2 regions of the Brenneria sp. L4-2C genome follow, and region 1 is predicted to be linked to the other one. Evidence: predicted binding sites of a transcription regulator. Region 1 holds the regulator's gene; the other holds the start of a gene.
What was found. The regulator CRP, encoded in region 1, controls carbon source genes, mostly activating them, when cyclic AMP is high. The targets are predictions, from matches to a motif close to ATGTGANNNNNNTCACAT.
Positions count from the first base shown of each region.

Region 2: a site for CRP is predicted at 965-982, ahead of azuC (stress response protein AzuC). Genes of this name have one in related genera too.

Region 1 is NZ_JBEIAC010000026.1:22,675-26,392, reverse strand. It holds gene ABRZ26_RS22740 (YheU family protein) at 1-235, shown strand, start outside; gene ABRZ26_RS22735 (phosphoribulokinase) at 460-1,329, shown strand; gene ABRZ26_RS22730 (OsmC family protein) at 1,395-1,802, opposite strand; gene crp (cAMP-activated global transcriptional regulator CRP) at 2,122-2,754, shown strand; gene ppiA (peptidylprolyl isomerase A) at 2,926-3,495, opposite strand.
Region 2 is NZ_JBEIAC010000016.1:90,011-93,728, forward strand. It holds gene ABRZ26_RS19220 (multidrug efflux MFS transporter) at 1-729, opposite strand, end outside; gene azuC (stress response protein AzuC) at 1,068-1,145, shown strand; gene ABRZ26_RS19230 (ABC transporter ATP-binding protein) at 1,432-2,151, opposite strand; gene ABRZ26_RS19235 (ABC transporter ATP-binding protein) at 2,148-2,930, opposite strand; gene ABRZ26_RS19240 (branched-chain amino acid ABC transporter permease) at 2,927-3,718, opposite strand, start outside.

The sequences.
Region 1 (3,718 bases):
GATTATTCCCTGGCAACAACTCGAACCCGAAACACTGGAAAATCTCATCGAATCTTTCGTTCTCCGGGAAGGAACGGATTACGGCGAGCAAGAACGGACGCTGCAACAGAAAGTCGCTGATGTGCGCCGGCAGTTGGAATCAGGCGAGGTCGTGCTGGTATGGTCTGAGTTGCATGAAACAATTAACATCATGCCGCGCCGTCAGTTTAATGCGGGCGGGCATCCCCCTCACTAAGCGCTGGCAAAGCACTAAAAGAAGATGTATCTGTATTACGGACCATGCTAACAACGATGAAAACAGCCTGAGGTTGACGACATTCCCTATCGCAGCCAGACCGAGATGAACCGCCGGGCGGCAGAGCGACAGATCCCGGCGGAGTTCGTCGCGGAGGTCGGCCCCGTCTGATACCTTTTCTTTTTTGATGGCGTATTCGCCACCATGACGGAGTAAATCGTCTTATGTCGCATAAGCATCCGATTATTGCCGTGACCGGCTCCAGCGGCGCGGGAACCACAACAACCAGTCTGGCCTTTCACAAGATCTTTCATCAACTGAACATGCGCCCCGCCCAGCTTGAAGGCGATAGCTTTCACCGTTATACCCGGCCGGAAATGGATATGGAAATTCGCAAGGCGCGAGATCTTGGCCGTCATATCAGCTATTTCGGCCCGGAGGCCAATGATTTCAGCCTGCTGGAGCAATCCTTCATCGAATATGGTCGGCACGGACGAGGGAAAACGCGTAAATATCTTCATACCTATGATGAAGCCATTCCCTACAATCAGGTACCCGGTACATTCACGCCGTGGGAACCCATGCCCGAACCGACCGACGTGCTGTTTTATGAAGGACTGCACGGCGGCGTGGTGACCGACCAGCACAACGTGGCGCAGCATGTCGACTTACTGGTCGGCGTGGTGCCTATCGTCAACCTGGAATGGATTCAAAAACTGATCCGTGATGTGAATGAACGCGGCCACTCGCGCGAAGCGGTCATGGATTCGGTCGTCCGTTCGATGGATGATTACATCTCTTACATTACGCCGCAGTTTTCACGAACCCATATCAACTTCCAGCGGGTTCCCACCGTGGACACCTCCAACCCCTTCGCGGCCAAATCCATCCCTTCGCTGGACGAGAGCTTTGTGGTGATCCATTTTCAGGGGCTGGACAATATTGATTATCCCTATCTGCTGGCGATGTTGCAGGGATCGTTTATTTCCCATATCAACACGCTGGTCGTGCCGGGCGGGAAGATGGGTCTGGCGATGGAATTAATTATGGCGCCATTGGTTCAGCGTTTGCTGGAAGGGAAGAAAATCGAATAGTCGCTCGAAAAAAAGCACGGCGGCAGAAACCAGGTCGCTACCGTGCCTGCTCCGGTTCAACGCGGTTATGCCAATTCCCGGACCTCATGGCTGTGGGTCACCTCTACCGCTTTAGCCAGCATCAGCGCCACGGAGCAATAGCGCTCCGCAGACAGCGCGACCGCGCGTTCTACGGCTTTCTCGGTCAACCCTTTGCCGGAGACGATAAAATGCAGGTTGATATGGGTAAACAGACGCGGCGCCTCCGCTTTCCGCTGCGACGTGAGTTTAACCTCGCAGTCGGCAACATCGTTGCGCCCTTTTTGCAATATGGACACCACATCAATCGCGCTGCATCCGCCCACCGACATCAATACCATTTCCATTGGACTTGGCGCTTTATCCCCCGAATTTCCATCCATTAAAATCTGATGTCCGGAAGATGATTCGCCAAGGAATGTTAAGCCTTCAACCCACTTCACTCGAGCCTGCATGGTACCCTCCGCTAAAAAATTTTTGAAAATTTATATCGTTACTGTACAAAATCATCTGATAACCAGAGCTTTATCATGCTGAAGTGAGACAACACAAGACACGTCCTTCAAGCTGTGTTAAAAACAAGAACAGTATCTGCCTTATTCTGGACAAACTCAGATGCCGGGGAGATGATGACGTCGCCAAATAAAGGCTCCAGTATATTCCCTGACGTCGTTCTGCCTACACTGAATTTGAACTTTTAACAGTAAATACGCCGTACAGGGAACTCTGAGCCCTGTGAATTGCGCAGTGACTGACAACAGAGGATGATATCGAATGGTTCTCGGCAAACCGCAAACAGACCCGACTCTTGAATGGTTCCTTTCTCATTGCCATATCCACAAGTACCCATCGAAGAGTACGCTTATTCACCAAGGTGAAAAAGCAGAGACGCTTTACTACATCGTGAAAGGCTCCGTCGCCGTGCTGATCAAAGATGAAGAAGGCAAGGAAATGATTCTTTCTTATCTGAATCAGGGCGATTTTATCGGCGAACTCGGCCTGTTTGAGGAAGGTCAGGAGCGCAGCGCCTGGGTGCGGGCGAAAACAGCGTGTGAAGTTGCTGAAATTTCTTATAAAAAATTCCGACAACTGATCCAGGTTAACCCCGATATCCTGATGCGCCTGTCGGCTCAGATGGCCAGCAGACTGCAAGTGACTTCAGAAAAAGTCGGCAATTTGGCTTTCCTCGACGTAACGGGGCGTATTGCTCAGACCTTGTTGAACCTGGCGAAACAACCGGATGCCATGACCCACCCGGACGGCATGCAAATAAAAATCACGCGTCAGGAAATCGGCCAGATTGTCGGCTGTTCACGCGAGACCGTAGGGCGGATACTTAAAATGTTAGAAGACCAAAATTTGATCTCCGCACATGGTAAAACCATTGTGGTTTACGGCACTCGCTAAACCACAATAATTACCCGACGACAAAAAAGCGTGAGAAAATCTCACGCTTTTTTTTATCCGATATATTTATCAACGATAATATTATTATTCAAAAATAAACAATCCCAATTCAATTGAGCGAATTTATCAAATCCGCTCAATATGAGAAGGGAGGCTGGTTCGGGAATCCAATCAGGGCAGGACTTTCGCTGACTGGATTACAATCGGTTTGGCGGGCACATTTTGATACGGGCCGACGTTTTCAGTCTGCACCTGGGCAATTTTATCCGCCACCTCCATGCCTTTGACTACCTTGCCGAACACCGCATAGCCGAAATCGCGCTGACCGTGATCGAGAAACGCATTGTCTGCCACGTTGATAAAGAATTGACTGGTGGCGCTGTCTTTTTCCGCCGTACGCGCCATCGAAATAGTGCCGCGCAGATTGCGTAACCCATTATCCGCTTCGTTAACGATCGCAGCGTTGGTCGCTTTCTGCTTCATATCGCTGGTGAAACCGCCCCCTTGAATCATGAAGCCGGGGATAACCCGATGAAACGTCGTCCCGTTATAAAAACCGCTATTAACGTACTCGACAAAATTCTTCACCGAAACCGGTGCTTTTTGATTATCCAACGCCAGTTCAATATTTCCTGCCGATGTGGTCAGTAAAACATGCGTGGTGCCGGAAGCAGCAAACGCTGGAGAAAAAGCAGTGAGTGATATAAAGGCTGCCGCCGCAACCAGAGTACGTTTGAGCATGAGAATTCCTTTTTGAAGAAATCGACTACAGAAAGCGTAGTGATTGTATGTATCCGCACTCCTTAGCGCCACCCATTTACTTTTTTTTACGTATGGCCGGCATACCGTAACCCATTGTTAAATACCGTGCGGCGTTATGCCGACCTTATCGCATGAGAAAGAAGCGGCATGTCTGCCGGTGATGTCGCCTGAACAGGTATTTCGAATAATAGAACGCCTTTCG
Region 2 (3,718 bases), on a different contig from region 1:
GGGCGCAAGGTCGCGGATGAAGAGCGTCAGAATGGGGTTGATGGACGCGTTTGACAGTTGGATCATCATGGTGGTGATGAACAGGCTGACGATCAGCGTCGGGTAGGGCAGGGAAGTAAACACCGCTTTACCGCTCAATCGATTGGCCTTGCTGACTTTGATGACGTTTTCTTTAATCGCGAACAGCGTAATCAGAAAGCTGGTGAACAGCATGCCGGCGGTAATGAAAAAGACGATCCGCAGGCCAAGGTAGTCGGCCATAAATCCGCCGAACAGCGGGCCGAGGATCACCCCGGAAATTTGACCGGTGGATAAGGTTCCCAGCGCCCAGCCGCTCTTTTCCCGCGGCACCTGCGAGGCGATCAACGCCATCGCATTGGGGATAAAGCCCGACGTCAGCCCCATCAGGGAGCGCAAAATAAACAGTTGCCATACGTTGGCGGCCAGGCCTTGCAGCGCCATGATGATGGACATGCCCAGCGCCGCGCGCAGCAGCATCAGCTTACGCCCTTTGCGGTCGGCCAGACTCCCCCATAACGGCGCGACAATCGCTGAAACCAGAAAGGAAGAACTGAAAATGACGCCGGACCAGAGGCTTAATGATTCGTGCGAATGTACGCCAAGTTGTTCTATGTACAGCGGTAGAAAGGGCAATATCTGGCTCATGGCCATGCCGGTAAAAAAACAGCCCAGCCATGCAGCGAATAAATTGAGTTTCCAGGTTTCCATGGTGTGCGGGACGCGCCTTTGTAAGCCGGTTGCCAATGGTGAAATTAAGCGTCAGAACGTAATTTGCAGGTAGGGGGATCAACAAATAACGTACGGTTACTGGTATTTCATCTCTCGCGACGAGCATAACATAGAGTGCGATTTTGTTGTTCAATAGCCCGGTAACTATTCGCAACAAAAGTATGCGGCAAGCCAGCGCCGCAGTGGTGGTTACGACGACATGCGAGAACTATTTTTGTGATGCACATCACAAAAAACTTGCATGGGATGATGGCGAATCGTACAATTAATCACATCAGGATAACAATTCGACAACGTCATTCATCAAGGTGAGCACAATGCGCAAATTATTGAAAAAATTATTGAATGTCTACATCAATGCTTATAAAGATGTGCCGCCGGGCGCCATCCATTAATTTTCGTTAAACACCGTTTCTGCTCAAAGGCCGCGTATGCGGCCTTTTTGATCTATGCGACGTTACCATTAACAACCCCCACCCGGCCTCCCCCTTGCCCTGTCTCTTAGTCGCATATTTACCGATAACGGTATATGTAGGCTTATTTCGTGCGCGAAAAGAAAGGTATTTTTATGCCACGTCGTAGCACGCGCCCGACAAGGAGCGCTTGTTAGGGGGAGGAGTTGGCACCCTCCCCTGCGAAGGGGAGGGTTGGGGTGGGGTAAAAGCAGCGCGTCGACGGTGATTAAACCGCCCGGCCGCCCAGATACAGCTCGCGCATGCGCGGATCGTCCAGCAATTCGTCGGCCTTACCGGTCAGGGCGACCTTGCCCAGCGCCAGCACGTAAGCACGGTCTGAAATGTGCAGCGCTTCCATCGCGTTCTGCTCCACCATCAGGATCGTCACGTTTTCCTGCCGGCGGATAGCCTGGATCGCCGCGAACACGTCGGCCAGCATTTTCGGCGACAGCCCGGCGGAGGGTTCGTCCAGCAGCAGCGTCGACGGTTTCGGCATCAGGGCGCGGGTCAGCGCCAGTATCTGCCGTTCTCCGCCGGACAGCGCCGACGCCATGGCGCGCCATTTTTTGCGCAATAGCGGGTAGCGTTCGCACAGCTCTTCCATCCGTTGACGCCGCTGGCCGTCGGGCAGAAATTGTCCGCCGGTCTGTAAGTTTTCCCTGATGGTCAAATTGTTAAAGACGTTATCCGTTTGCGGCACAAATCCCAGCGAGCACTCGCGAACTTTGCGGTGAATCGGGATCTGACCGACGTCCCGCCCATCCAGCATGATTTGCCCGCTGCGCGGGCGCAGGTAACCCGCGATACATTTCAGCAAGGTGGATTTGCCGCAGCCGTTCGGGCCAAGCAGCGTGACGATTTCCGCATTATCAACCTGTAGGGAAATGCCTTGCAGAATATCGATGCCGGGCGTGTAGCCGGCGACCACATCATGCAGCGCGATCATTCGGCCTCCTGTAGTGCAAGCGGCGTGCTGCGGCCGAGATAGGCATCCAGCACCTGTTGGTTATTGGCCAGTTCATTGGGGTGACAGTTGGCGACGATTTTGCCCCTGTCCAATACGATGCAGCGCTGGCAGAGTTCGCGGATAAAGTGCATATCGTGTTCGATAATCATCAGCGACAGCCCGTTGCGTTGCAGACGCAGCAGCGTGTCGACAATGTCGCGCCGCAGATTGGGATGCACGCCCGCCATCGGTTCGTCCAGCATCAGGAGCCGCGGCTCGCCCATCAACGCGCAGGCAATGCCCAGCAGTTTCTTCTGCCCGCCGGACAGCGCGGCGGCCGGCAGGTCGCGCACCTGGGTCAGCAACAGTTCGTCAAGCAGCGCCTGGGCCTTCTGTTTATCCTCCCGTTCCGCCTGTCGGGCGGCGGGCAGAGACAGCAAACTGCTCCAGAAACCGTGATGCCGGGTGCCGGCCGCCATCACCACTTCCATCACGCTCATTTTTTCAGGCATGGCCGGCAACTGAAAGGTACGCGCCACGCCGGCTTTGATGATTTGGTGGGGCGGAAGCCGGTCGATGCGCTGCCCGTCCACCAGAATGATCCCGTCGTCGATGGGGGCGAAACCGGAGATCGCGTTAAGCAGCGTACTTTTACCTGAACCGTTAGGGCCCAGTAATCCGAGGATCTCCCCCTGACGCAGAGTAAAGGTAACGCCTTCCAGTACCCGATTGCCGCCGAAAGCCTTGCTGACGGCATCGACCTGCATCAGTGGTGTCATGTCGGTATTCTCCTTAGTCGTTCAGGCAACAGGCCGCCGGCGCGTCCCAGCAGGCAGGCCAGCAGAATGACCCCCACGGCGCCCAGCCGCAGCGCGCCGGTAATATCGGAACCGATATTGAAGATATCTTTGGCGAACGGAATAAAGGTATAGAGGCACTCCACCAGCAGCACGCCCAGCAATACGCCGGCCACGTTGCCGATGCCGCCGATCATCACCATGCTCCAGATCAGAAAGGTTTCCGAGGACAATAGGTAGTCGGGGCTGACGTAGCTGGTGTAATACGCCAGCATAATGCCGGCGACGTTGGCGATGGCGGCGCTGCACATCAGCGTGCGGCATTTCAGCCATTGCAGGTGATAACCCATGCAGGTCGCCAACTGCGGCTGTTCCCGCATCAGCCGCAGCGCGCGGCCGAAGCGGCTTTTGCCCAACTGCACGCAGAGCAGGGCGATGAGCGCCACCATCAGCAGGATCACGACGGCAAAGATCACGCTGTCCTGTTGTTGGGAGCCGGTCGTCCAGAGCGGAACGATATTGCCCAGCCCCTGGGCGCCGCCGGTCAGCGCATCTTCGTTGATGGCGATGGTGCGAATGATTTCGGCCACCGCCAGGGTGGCGATCCCCCAGTAGTCGGCGGCCAGTTGGCGGCCGAGCATCGCCATACCGGCGCCGATCAGCATCGATATCGCCATGCCGATAGCGGAGGCTTCGATAAAGGACAGCCCGAACTGGATGCCGATGCCGGCGGAGTAAGCGCCGATACCGACAAAGGCGATATGACCGAA